Regions from separate parts of the Paenibacillus lacisediminis genome, predicted to be linked through region 1. Evidence: riboswitches for the same ligand, from Rfam matches in the RefSeq annotation. Region 1 holds a riboswitch; each other region holds the start of a gene.
What was found. A riboswitch is a leader RNA that binds a small molecule or an ion and turns the genes downstream of it on or off. The one in region 1 is predicted to bind cyclic di-AMP.
Positions count from the first base shown of each region.

Region 2: it holds a riboswitch for cyclic di-AMP, as region 1 does, so the genes downstream of both, ACLD72_RS08435 (3D domain-containing protein) here and ACLD72_RS04560 (TrkH family potassium uptake protein) in region 1, are expected to answer to the same signal.
Region 3: it holds a riboswitch for cyclic di-AMP, as region 1 does, so the genes downstream of both, ACLD72_RS29750 (G5 domain-containing protein) here and ACLD72_RS04560 (TrkH family potassium uptake protein) in region 1, are expected to answer to the same signal.

Region 1 is NZ_JBKIAX020000002.1:268,181-272,646, forward strand. It holds gene ACLD72_RS04550 (cation:proton antiporter) at 1-551, opposite strand, end outside; gene ACLD72_RS04555 (potassium channel family protein) at 608-1,270, opposite strand; gene ACLD72_RS04560 (TrkH family potassium uptake protein) at 1,294-2,637, opposite strand; cyclic di-AMP (ydaO/yuaA leader) riboswitch at 2,702-2,868, opposite strand; gene ACLD72_RS04565 (CPBP family intramembrane glutamic endopeptidase) at 3,151-4,466, shown strand, end outside.
Region 2 is NZ_JBKIAX020000003.1:489,822-494,287, reverse strand. It holds gene ACLD72_RS08450 (transporter substrate-binding domain-containing protein) at 1-368, shown strand, start outside; gene ACLD72_RS08445 (amino acid ABC transporter permease) at 468-1,130, shown strand; gene ACLD72_RS08440 (amino acid ABC transporter ATP-binding protein) at 1,117-1,839, shown strand; cyclic di-AMP (ydaO/yuaA leader) riboswitch at 2,186-2,359, shown strand; gene ACLD72_RS08435 (3D domain-containing protein) at 2,364-3,020, shown strand; gene ACLD72_RS08430 (polysaccharide deacetylase family protein) at 3,095-3,943, opposite strand; gene ACLD72_RS08425 (dihydroorotate dehydrogenase electron transfer subunit) at 4,097-4,466, shown strand, end outside.
Region 3 is NZ_JBKIAX020000025.1:57,439-61,904, reverse strand. It holds gene ACLD72_RS29760 (HD domain-containing protein) at 1-375, shown strand, start outside; gene ACLD72_RS29755 (TatD family hydrolase) at 389-1,180, shown strand; cyclic di-AMP (ydaO/yuaA leader) riboswitch at 1,375-1,585, shown strand; gene ACLD72_RS29750 (G5 domain-containing protein) at 1,918-3,054, shown strand; gene rnmV (ribonuclease M5) at 3,232-3,777, shown strand; gene rsmA (16S rRNA (adenine(1518)-N(6)/adenine(1519)-N(6))-dimethyltransferase RsmA) at 3,783-4,466, shown strand, end outside.

The sequences.
Region 1 (4,466 bases):
GCCCCGCCGCCGGCAACCGCGGCCAGCAGCGAAAACGTTAAAATCGAGCCAGTAGCGTCGTTAAAGGCCGATTCGCTTTCTACCGTCTCGCGAACCCGCTCCTTGATTTTTACCTGTTTGAATACCGGAATAATCGAAGCCGGATCGGTGGAGGCAATAACCGCCGCGGCCAAAAAGGCAAACAGCCAATCGACGCCAAACAGGTAGTGGACACCAGCACCGACGACGATCGTCGAAATCAGCACGCCCGGCACGCTCAGCAGAGATAACGTAATCCATACGTTGCGAAGCCCGCTGAGCCGCAAATTCCGCCCGCCGTCAAACAAAATCAGCGCCGATCCCACCGTTAATATCAATTGATTGATCAGCGATCCGCTCGTTTCATGAATCAGTCTGAGCCCGGGACCCAGCAGCATGCCTACGGCGATGAACACCGCCACATCCGGCAGCCTCAGCCATGCCGCCAGCTTGCCCGCAACCACCCCAACGCTGATGACGAATAAAATTAAGATCAGAAAATGATGTATCGCTTCGGTTACAGCCGATTCCACACCCGCCACATCCCAACATCGAAAGTGAATCAACTCTTTTTATTATGATCCGATAATTATTCGTTAATGACTTCCTCGAACTCCTCAATATTTTTCTTCGATCCGATGATGACCATAATGTCCCCTTCCTGCAGCTGATCCATGGCGGTTGGCGCCACCAGAATGCTTCCGTCGCGATGAATGGCGACGACGCTGCAGCCAAAACGGGCGCGCGGGTTCAGCTCTCCCAAGTTTCTCCGATCCAGGCAAGCGGGAACATTCATTTCCACAATGCTGTATTCCTTGGACAATTCGATATAATCCAGCAGATTCGGAGTCACGAGCTGATGCGCCACGCGGACGCCCATATCCCGTTCCGGAAAAATAACGCGGTCTACGCCGAGCTTTTGCAGCGCGCGCCCGTGCAAGACGGAAATCGCCTTGGCGACCACTGTCTTGACCCCCACATCCTTCAATAAGATCGCCGCCAAAATGCTCATCTGAATATCGTCGCCAATCGCGACGATCCCGCAGTCGAAATTGCGGACGCCCAGCGATTTCAGCACTTCCTCGTCCGTGGCGTCCGCCACAACGGCGTGCGTAAGCTGGTCGCTCATTTCGTTTACCACCTCTTCGTCCCGGTCGATGCCCAGCACCTCATACCCGAGGTCCATCAACTCCAAGGCGAGGCTGGAGCCGAACCGGCCCAGTCCGATGATTACAAACTGCTGCATTTTCATGGTTAATCCTGAGTCCCCTTATCTTATCCTATAATCATTTTGCCTTCCGGATGGCGGTACAATTCCTTGCCTTTCTTCGGTCCAAGCGCATAGGCTAGCGTAAGCAGCCCGAGCCTACCGGCGAACATCGTAAAGCTGATGATGATTTTGCCGATCACCGTCAGCTTCCCGGTCAGCCCCATCGATAGACCGACGGTGCCAAACGCCGAGGTCGTCTCGAACAAAATGCTCAGAAAGCTGGCGTCCTCGGTCGTGGACAGCACCATGGCGACAGCTACCACCAGGAATAAAGCAAGCATCGTAATCGTAACCGCTTTAAAAATACGCTCCTGCGCCATCCGGTACCGGAACAGGACGAGGTCCGACCGACCGCGGATCATGGAGAACACAGCGCCGACGAGGATGGTGAACGTGGTCGTTTTAATCCCGCCGCCGGTTGAGCTGGGCGAAGCCCCGATGAACATCAGGATGATGATAAAAAATTGCGAGGCCTGCCGCAGCGCGCCGATGTCAAGCGTGTTGGCCCCCGCCGTCCGCGGCGTCACCGACTGAAACAGCGAGGCCCAAAATTTCCCGCCCCAACCGAGCGGCGCCAGGGTACGCGAATTGGTGAATTCGAATATAAATATAACCAGAGCCCCGACCACAATCAGCGCCGCCGTCATCGACAGCACCACCTTGGAATGCAGCGACAGCTTGCGGCGCCGCCGGAAATCCATGATGTCCGACATAACGATGAACCCGATACCCCCGGACACGATCAGAAACATCGCCACGAAGTTGACGATCGGATCCGCCACGTACATCGTCAAACTGCGGTATCCGCCAAACAGGTCAAAGCCGGCGTTGTTAAACATCGATACCGCATGAAAAACGCCGAAGTACAGCGCGCGTCCGAGCGGCATGTCAAACGCCCAGCGAATGGCGAACAGCAGCGCCGCGCAGGATTCGATGACCAGCGAATACATCAGCACCTTGCGGATCAGGCGGACGATGCCTTCCATCGTGTTTTGGTTCATCGCCTCCTGCAGGATCAGCCGGTCCTTCAGCGAAATTTTCCGTTTCAACACAAGTGAAAACAGAGTGGCCATGGTCATAAAACCAAGCCCGCCGACCTGAATCAGCAGCATGATTACAACTTGGCCAAACGTGGAAAAATAGGTCCCGGTGTCACGGACGACCAGTCCCGTCACACAAGTCGCCGAAGTAGCCGTAAACAGCGCATCGACGAACGGCAGCGTTTCCCCCGTCGTACTGGAAATCGGCAGCATCAGCAGCAGCGATCCCAGCAGAATGATGAGCGCAAATCCCAACACCAGAATTTGCGGCGGGGAAAAGCTGATTTTTTTGAAAAGCAATTCATTCACCCCATTGTTGTCGTAAAAGAACAAAAGAAAAAAGCACTGGAAATCCAATGCCTTTCGGTTTTTGGTTCCTGCTGCATGCGGCCTACGAGGTTAGCTGACGGATTCGGACATGCACAGTTGCCCTAATCGCCGGACTAGGCAGCCATGCGCCTGCTGCCCAAATCAAGCGAAATTCACCCCAAAAAAATCGGTTCCCCCGTTTTCGAAGTCGAAATTCGGCCCTATTTTTTTCAATTGTTTTCATTCATTTTCGTCAAATGGATTATAATCCTTATTTACTTTCACTACAAAGGCGTATTTTCATTAAAAACGGTGAAAAAGCGCTGGAAACGGGAAATCCCCGATCTTCTTCCCGTTCAATCTGAGCCATGCTAAGGCATAACGGGAATATTGCGTCTTTTCATCATTTTTGCCTGCAACTGGCGCTGGAAATCCCACTATGTTATCTTTACTGTGATGTAGTTGCCGTAAAATCATACCCGTGCACAAAAATTTTTAAAAAGGAGTTTTGTAATGTTTTCACCTATGAAACCGTCCAGCCGCAGGCTGAAGACAAAAACGCTTTGGCTAATGGCCCTGATCGGCTTGGTCGTCTTCTTCATCGTCCAGGTCTTTCCGTCCACGGCTTCCGACACGCTGCAGATGGAACAGTCGGATAACGTTATCACCAAAGCGCAGGCCAGAACGAAAGCGATCGATTTTGCCCAGTCGGAGCTGAACATCGATTTGTCCGGTCACCCCGAAAATGCGCTCGTTACATATGAATCGCGCTCCGATTTGTACGGTTATTTAACGAAGGCGGATTTGCTTGCCACGTACATGAAAACATATGATAAACAATTTCCGTACGACGTTTTTCGCGTCCGTTTTAATGAGCCAAATGATGTGCTGGGCGCTTTGACCGTGGACGTTCACATGACGACCGGCAAAGTCGTGAGTTTTGAGGAAATCGCTTCGTCGAGCAATGCGAACAAGCAGATGATGCTCAACTACGGTACCGAAACCAACGATTCGATGCGCGCCTGGGAAGGCGACTTGACGATGGAGGAGAAGGAGCGGCTCGCCGCACCGTATCTGTCGGCGTTTGGTTTTGATCCGTCCAAGCTCGAACTCGTGTCCGGCGAGGGCGATGTCGGCCTGCTCTATAACGTAAAGGGGGTTGAACTCGGAGAATCGCGGGCAGCGATCGATATCCGCTACGAATACGGCGCCGTGTCATCGCTCGAAAGCTATTTTACGGTTCCTAAGCCGCATGCCGATTACGTCGCCGGCCAGACGCGCCTCGCCAACTGGCTTACCTTTGCCGGATACGCCCTGTTCACGGTTGTGCTCGGTATTCTGGCCATCGTGTACAGCGCGCTGACGCGGGCGCACACCTCTTTTAAACGCGGGATTCTTCTGGCCTCTGCCTACTTCGTCTTGTCCGTCATCGGGACAGTCAACATGCTGCCGGTATTCGAAAAGGATGGGCTGGGTCCGATCGTGCTGGCGGTCGGGTTCGTGATTCAAGGGCTGGTCACCTTGATTCTTGCCGCTTCCGTATACTTCTCGCTCGTTGGTGGAGACGGACTGTGGCGGAAAAACGGCATCAATTTGTGGGCACGGTCCAGGGAGGAAGGGTACGGCCGCCACGTGCTGACCTCGGTAGCCGACGGCTACGCGTGGGCGTTGATTTTGCTCGGGGTGCAGTCGGTCGTATTCTTCATCCTGGAAAGAACGATTCATACGTGGTCGACAACCGATGCGACACAATCGCCATACAACATGGTCTACCCGATCCTGTTCCCGCTGCTCGCCTGGGTGGCCGGGATCGGCGAAGAAGCCGTCTA
Region 2 (4,466 bases), on a different contig from region 1:
TGGAATCGCTGGAGGGCGCTAAAATCGGCGTGCAGCTAGGCTCCATTCAAGAGGAAATGGCCAAGAAGGTCCCGAACGGTAAACTGACTTCACTGGCCAAAATCAACGATATTATTATGCAGCTAAATACGAACCGTGTGGATGCGGCCATTTTGGAAGGTCCGGTAGCGGAATCGTTCGTTAAGAACGTCAAAGGGCTTGTCATCACCGACGCCAAACCGGAAAACGAAGATGAGGGTTATGTAATCGGCGTGAAGAAAGGCAACCAGGAGTTGCTGGATCAGGTGAATTCCACGCTGGACCGCTTGATCGGCGACGGCAGCATCGATAAATTCGTCACTGAAGCGAGCGCGCTGGCCGAGAAATAATGGCGGATTGCAACCTGCAGAAAATAGCGAAGGTCTTTTTCGCTATTTTCTGTTTTTTTGCGTAAGGGTTTGAGGTAAACGAGGAGGAATGAATGCTTTATGGATTTGATTTCGATGTTTATGGAGTATAAGGGCTACTTTCTGGCCGGCGTGCAGTATACGCTGGTGCTGGCGGCGATCAGCGTGGTCTGCGGTTTTTTCCTGGGGCTGATCATCGCCTTGCTGCGCATGTCGCCTTGGGGGATCGTGCGTTTTCTCGGCCATGCCTGGGTGGAATTTTTACGCGGCACACCGATGATGGTGCAACTGCTGATCATTCACTATGGGTTTGCGTTTATGTTCGACATCAACTTTTCGCCGATTCAGTCAGGGGCGATTACGCTGTCGATCAACAGCTCGGCTTATTTGGCGGAAATTTTCCGCGCCGGCATCCAGGGCGTGGATCGCGGGCAAGGGGAGGCCGCCCGTTCACTGGGAATGACCAAAGGGATGGCGATGCGGCATATCATCATTCCCCAAGCGATCAAATCGGTGCTTCCTGCGATCGGCAACGAGTTCATCACGATTATCAAAGAATCGTCAATCGTATCGATCATCGGTACGACCGAGCTGATTTTCCAGGCGCAATCGGTCGTGACCATTACGTACGACGGCATGACGCCGTATCTGATCATCGCAATCATGTACTTTATTTTGACATTCACCTTGTCCCGTATTTTGGGCGTGTTCGAAAGGAAGTTGAAGACCAGTGATCACCGTTAAAGGTTTGCATAAAAAGTTTGGCCAGCTGCACATTTTGAAGGGGATCGACCTGGAAATTTCCAAAGGCGAGGTCGTCGTCGTCATCGGTCCCAGCGGATCGGGGAAAAGCACGTTTTTGCGCTGCCTGAACCTGCTGGAGGTTCCGACCGAAGGCGAAATCCGTTTCGAAGGCGAATCGATTACCGGGAAGGGGCACAACATCAACAAAACCCGCGAGAAAATGGGTATGGTGTTCCAGCATTTCAACCTGTTCCCGCACAAAACCGTCCTCGACAACATTACGCTGGCGCCGATCCGCGTGAAAAAGCTCGACAAGGGCAAAGCCGAAGCGATCGCCATGGATCTATTGCACACGGTCGGGCTGGAGGATAAACGGGACGCGTATCCTTCCCAGCTGTCCGGCGGGCAGAAGCAGCGGATTGCGATCGCCCGCGCGCTGGCGATGGAGCCGCATGTGATGCTGTTTGACGAGCCTACCTCGGCGCTTGACCCGGAAATGGTCGGCGAGGTGCTGGACGTGATGAAGAACCTGGCGGAGCGGGGGATGACGATGGTCATCGTCACCCATGAAATGGGCTTTGCCCGCGAGGTCGGAGACCGGATTCTGTTCATGGATCAGGGCGTGATTCTTGAGCAGGGGACGCCGCAGGAGGTGTTCGGCGCGCCGCAGCATCAGCGCACGAAGGATTTTTTAAGCAAAGTGCTGTAGGGTTGATCGCAATCCGATGAATTCAGGCTTCTCCTTAGCGGTAAAAAATGGTCTTATTGCCGGACATTTTACACTTCGGGTTGAAATAGCGGAAGTTTTTGTACCTATTCTTGGGCAGATGCCGCAAATGAGGCGGAATTTTCTTGCTCCTTTGAACAATAAGGACAAAAATGACCGCTATTTTTTGTTTGCCTGCTCATTTGGCCAAATAACGCCCAAAATGACCGCTATCCACTTCCAATTTTACCGATTTGTCATGATTTCTTCGACGAATTTATCGCATGGGAATGCGGGTTTCCGCGTTATGGATACTATTTCCTGCCCCAATGGTTACAAAATTGTGATATATTCAGGTAAGCCAAAACCTGCCTCGGCAGGTGCGGGGGATGATTCACCGAAAAACGGAGCGTTTAACGGACGAGGCCGGTTTTCTTGGGGTGAAGCGCTGAAACAGGGCGCCGGGGATATCCTTTTTCCCGAATCCGACAACTAACTCCGCAGGCGTATAAAAGGAGGACGGACAGTTGAGAAATCGCATATTTTCGAAAATCGCAAAAACAACACTGGTGGCCGCAAGTTTAGCGGCGGTTTTGCAAACGGTACCTGTGCACGCGGATGCGGTACATACGGCAGGGGAAGGAGATACCTTCTATCTGTTGTCCAAGAAATACGGGGTCGGCTTGGAGCAGTTGATGGACGCCAATAAAGGGATTGATCCCGGCAATATATACGAAGGGTTGAAGTTGACGATTCCGGAAACGGAAGCTCCTGCGGCAAAGACGATGAAAGCCGAAGCGGCGTCGGGGCCAAACTTATTGGCAACGGACAAAGTCGTCGAGGCCTGGGGAAAAACGTTTAATTATTCCAATACGATTCAGGTGAAAGCATCGGCCTACTCGGCAGCCGCCGACGAAAACGGAAAATGGGGTGCGGTCGATTATTTCGGCAACCCGCTGAAGCTTGGTACGATCGCCGTCGACCCTAGCGTGATTCCGATGGGAACGAAAGTGCTGGTCACCGGCTATGACCATGAAGGTTTGCCGAAGCAGGCGTTCGTGGCCACCGCCAGCGATCAGGGGAGCGCGATCAAAGGCAAGCGCGTCGACATCTTCATTCCCGGCAGCAAAGCATCCGCCATGACGTTCGGGTTTCAGGATGTCACCCTGTACGTGCTGAAGTAAGGTTCATTTTTGGTAAGCCAATTTATAAAGCGCGAGCGCTAGACTATAGGGTCTGATGCCTCGCGCTTTTCTTTTTATCTATACTTCGTCGTATGCAGCAATTCGGCTAAATCGACAAACTGATAACCTTTGGCCCGCATCGTTTGTATAATTTCCGGCAAAGCCTGGACCGTCCCGTTTAAGTTAGATCCGACGCCCCCTCCGGCGTGGAAAAGCACGATCGACCCGGGCCCTGCGGCGCCGAGTACGTTGGCTTCGACCTTGGATTTGTCCAGCCCTTTCCAATCCAGCGAATCCACGTTCCAGTTAACGATGGTGTAGCCGTTTTTCTTAACCCATTGGATTTGAGGTTCGCGGATTTCGCCGTAGGGAGGACGGATCAGCTTCGGCCGATACCCGACGGTTTGCTGAATGATTTTATCCGTGCGTAAAATTTCCGCTTGAAACTGCTTTAGCGACCGTTTTCCGAAATTCGGGTGGCCAAAGGAATGATTGCCGATGAGGTGGCCCTCATGGTGGATCCGTTTTACGAGCGCGGGGAATTTTTTCGCCCGGTTGCCGACGACAAAAAAGGTCGCCTTTACGCCCTGCTTTTGCAAAACGTCCAAAACCCGCGGCGTAAATCTTGGGTCCGGCCCGTCATCAAACGTCAGCGCCACCTGCTTGACTCTAGGTCCGTGAAATTTAAAGGTTTCGGAATATTTGCGCTGGAGCTCGCTTAAATCGGCCGGCTTGGGCTTGGCGTTCGCCTGAACCTGTGCGGCGGCTGTGGCGCTTGCTTCCGTGCCGTTAGGCTTTAGCGCGGCAGCCACAGCGCGGGGCGTTTCGGAAAGGGCCGGCATGACGGGCATGCTTCCCCCCGATAAACCGGTCACCGCCAAAATGGAAATGGAAATCAGCACGTTTCTGAACAGGGTAGACAACGAATTTTCCTCCTTCGTCCGGGTGTTGTTATGATTTGGTATGCCCATCTTTACCGGGATTTATAAAGAAGCATGCTATGAAAAACATCACAGACGTTCTTCCCGAAAAATTGCATTCTTTGATGAAGCAGACGTAAGGAAGAGGTGGATTTGGTGGCTATTGTGGTTAGCAACAGGCACATTGCTGACGGCGTGTTTTTATTGATGGCGGAAGGCCGCTTTGCCGGGAAAATGGGCCAGTTTTATATGCTCCGCGCCGGCGAAAGGTATCCTTTGCTGTCGCGGCCGATCAGTATTTTTGATTTGACGGAGGACCGGATCGGATTTTTGTACCGGGTTGCCGGGGAAGGAACCAGGCTGATCTCCCAGCTGAAGCCCGGCGATTCGCTCCAAATGGAAGGGCCCTTTGGCAACGGCTTTCCCCCGTTGGCGGGGAAAACGGCATTTGTCGGCGGCGGCATCGGCATCGCCCCGTTTTATTTTGCCTTGAGAACGGCGCCGCAGGCCGATGTATTTCTCGGCT
Region 3 (4,466 bases), on a different contig from region 1:
CTTTGCGGCCGTTTTTTGGACCGGAAATTGTATAAATATGTAGAACTTGAGTCAGGCGAGCTGGAAATGGTCGAACAGATCCGCCAGGCGTTTGAACAGGCCGGTCTTCATCCCGAATACGACGTGGAAATTGATTTTCCGACCGATCTGCCGTATGATGTGTTCCGTCCGGACGAGGCTGCCGCCGGAAAGCAGATTTTGCTGCTGGACCGGCAGGAGCGGCTGCGGGAAATTTCCGAAGTGTCGGACATCGTCCGCTCAATCAGCGGGCTGCAGCTCGGCAAATACCATTTGTATTATCCGGATAATAAATTGTGTGCGGTGCGGGATCAATTGCCGCCGGCCATTGCCCGAATATTTGAACAGACACGTTAGGAGGAACGATACGATCATGTTATTCGACACGCATACGCATTTGGACGCTCCACAGTTCGACGAGGACCGGGAGGAAGTGATTCAACGCGCGGTGGAGCAAGGGGTTACGCGCATGATCAACATCGGATTTAACCGCGAAACGATCCCGTCGACGATGAAGCTGGCGGAAACGTATGATTTCATTTACGCCGCTGTCGGCTGGCATCCGCAGGATGCGATCACGATGAAGGAGGGCGATTTGGACTGGATCGCCGAACTTTGCAAGCACGAAAAAGTGGTAGCCATTGGCGAAATCGGGCTCGATTATTATTGGGACACGTCGCCCAAAGACGTTCAGCATGAGGTGTTCCGCAAGCAAATCGGCCTGGCCCGCAGCCTGGGGATGCCGATTTCCATTCATAACCGCGACGCCCACGAGGATGTCGTGCGGATCTTGCGCGAGGAAAAGGCGAATGAAGTCGGAGGGGTGATGCATTCCTTCTCCGGCAGCTGGGAAATTGCTAAATTGTGTCTAAATCTGGGATTTCATTTGTCGTTTGGCGGGCCGATTACGTTTAAAAATGCAAAGCAGCCCAAAGAGGTCCTGGCTAAGACACCGATGGACCGTTTATTGATCGAGACCGACTCCCCTTATTTAACTCCACATCCATTTCGTGGGAAACGTAACGAGTCGGCCCATGTGCGTTTGGTAGCCGAAATGGCGGCCGAGCTGAAGGGGGTCTCTTTGGAGGAAATCGCCGAAATTACCACCCAAAATGGACTGGAACTATTTGGCATACCGAGTATAACGGAGAAAAACCGCTGAAAAAATGAGGATAATCGAAAGATTAATGCATTTTAACTGAAAACAGCATGTTTATTACATTTTTTTAACCATTTTTTTAAAAAAACGTGGTTGATTGGTTCTTTACAACATGCATCGAAACAGGATAGAATTTTTTCAGTAATCGCTGCGGCTCATTTTTTAGCTTGACGAGCCGTTCGATAACTTGGTTCCGTGAACCAGTCTCGCTGAGTCTCCGCATGGAGAACGGGGGAACCGGTGCAAACATGGATCGGATGATGCCGGCCAGGTTTGCAAATGATTCCTTTTCAGGGTCTTAGGGGTGAATTCGAGGTCGTTGCGCCATGAGCGAACGAACTGAGAAAGGGCGGCTCTCTTTCGTCCGAACCCGACAGCTAACCTCGTAAGCGTACCAAGAGAGGTAACTCGTGCAGCCTATTACACCTAGACAAATCAGGAAGCCACGAAGGGAGTTCCTCTAACTCTTTCTTTGGGCTTCTTTTGTTTTGAATAAAAGTAATAGGGTCATCATACTGTTGATAAACAGGAGGTGACAAATGCCGATAAGACTGGGGAAGGATGCGAAATGCGAGGTTTGTTTTTTTAAAATGTGAGTTCAAAAGTCAGGGCGGCCTGCTTCGTGATCAAAATATGACTTTTGAACAACCTCTAAGCGCGTTTCGTAAACAAGAACTGTAGTCGCGTCAACCGTATCATGCATCGACCTTACGGCGGGACTATGAAGGAGGACGGAAGAAATGGGCATTTTCCGAAACGGGGAGACCCATGAATCACGCTCATCCAGCATGTCTTACGCAATGCGATGGAAGCATGAGAATTTTCGTCAGATTACGCTTGTCGGCGTACTGAGCATCGCACTAATCATCATCATCCTGATCTGGACGTTTGGTCAGGAGCGTAAACAAGTATCTCTGGTCATCGACGGGAAGGTCCAGTCGGTGGAAACGACGGAATCGAAGGTGGCTCATCTGCTGGAGGAACAATCCATTAAGCTTGCGCCGCAAGACACCGTATCGCGTCCGCTCGACAGCCTGTTTTCGGACGGAGACCGCATCGTTATCGAACGGGCGGTTCCGGTGAAGATCATCGTCGATGGAACGGCCAAAGTTGATTTTACGTCTGAGAGCACCGTAAAGGGCGCCATTTCCGAACTTGGCATCACCCTGGATCAGAATGATAAGGTAACGCCCGCTTTGGACAGCAAAGTTGCAGCCAGCATGAACATCAAAATTGTTCGGGTGAAACAACATACCGTCAAGCAAAAAGAAGCCGTACCGTTTACCGTTGTCAAAACGGCCGATGACAGTTTGCCGAAAGGTGAAACCAAGGTCGTTCAGCAAGGCAGCAAAGGGTTGGTTGTCCACACCGTGGAGAAAACTTATGAGGACGGCAAGTTTGTGACGAAGCGATGGCTCGGCAAAGAGGTCTCCAAGACCGCACAGCCGAAAGTCATTGCCGTCGGCACCAAGCAGCCGACCGCGGTGATGTCCGCCAGCATGACCCGCAGTTCGGACGGGGTCAGCGTTAGCGGAACGACAACGAAAAGCGGAGTCTCATTCAAATATAAAAAAGTACTTAAAAACGTCACGCTCACCGCTTATTCCTCCGAGGAGGACGGCATCGGAACGCGCACGGCTTCCGGCACCCGCGTTACCGAGGGGCAGACGATCGCCGTGGACAAAGACGTCGTACCGCTGGGCTGGTGGGTCTATATCGAAGGCATCGGCTTCCGGAAAGCGGAGGATACCGGCGGAGCGATCGACGGCAACAAGATCGACGTATATTACGACAGTTTAAAGGCAGCCAATAATTTTGGCCGCAAGAAGGGCCGCACCGTTTACGTGATCGGTCCGACCAAACCGGAATTGAATTAATTCGCCCCGTCCTGGTGTGGACGGGAACGAGATACTTTGAGCGTGTTCAAAAAGCCTTCTTCATGATAAAAAGATGACTTTTTGAACAACCTCTATTATGATGATGAATAAGACACTTGGATTAGAAGAGGATACGATTCCTCTTCTTTTTGCTGTAAACGGAAGGGAAGAAGACACATGATTAAAGAAGTCATCGTGGTGGAAGGCCGGGATGACACCGTGGCCGTCAAGCGGGCCGTGGAGGCGGATACGATCGAAACGGGCGGCTCCGCCATCAATGAGACGACGCTGCGGAAAATCGCCCTGGCGCAGGAGCGGCGCGGAGTGATCATTTTTACCGATCCCGACCATGCCGGGGAACGGATCCGCAAGATCATCGCCAACCGGGTGCCTGGCTGCAAGCATGCGTTCCTGCGGGAAGCGGACGCGACGAAGCGAGGCGATATCGGGATCGAAAACGCCTCTCCGGCAGCGATCCGCGAGGCGTTATCCCGCGTGCGCAGCGAAGCGCCGGGAGTAGAGGGTCAGATCGACTGGGAAGACTTGATGACGGCGGGGCTGATCGTGCATCCGCAGGCGGCGGCACGGCGCAAGGCGCTGGGGGAACTGCTCGGCATCGGGTACTGCAACGGCAAACAGCTGTACAAGCGTTTGACGGTGTTCCGGATCAGCCGCGAGGAGTTTGCGGATGCGCTCGCCAAGTTGGAGAATGAAGGGGTATAGAGGCCATGAGCACAAGGGAAGACGTGTCCACGCCGCGCCGGACGAAGGAGATCATTCAGCGGTACGGATTTTCGTTTAAGAAAAGCTTGGGACAGAACTTTTTGATCGACCAGAACATCCTCGGCAAGATCGTCGCCGCCGCCGGCCTCGACGCCACCAAAGGGGCGCTCGAAATCGGCCCGGGGATCGGCGCACTGACGGAGAAGCTGGCTCTGGAAGCGGGCAAGGTCGCGGCCGTGGAGATCGATCAGCGCCTGCTGCCGATCCTGCGGGAGGTGCTGGAGCCGCATCAGCACGTTCACGTCATTCACGGGGACGTGCTGAAGCTGGACCTGCAGGCGCTCTTTGCCGCCGAATTTGCCGGTGTCAGCGGCGTTAGCGTCGTCGCCAATCTGCCGTATTACGTAACGACGCCGATCCTGATGAAGCTGCTCGAGGAGAAGCTGCCGCTGGAGCATATCGTCGTGATGATCCAGAAGGAAGTGGCAGAGCGGATGGCCGCTTCGCCGGGCGGCAAGGACTACGGCAGCCTCAGCATCGCGGTTCAGTACTACAGCGTGCCGGAGTTGGTCTGCACGGTGCCGCACAGCGTGTTCATCCCGCAGCCGAACGTGGAGTCGGCTGTCATCCGCCTGTCGGTGCGCAAGGAGCCGCCGGTGTCGGTTGAGGATGAGGCGTTTTTCTTTGAG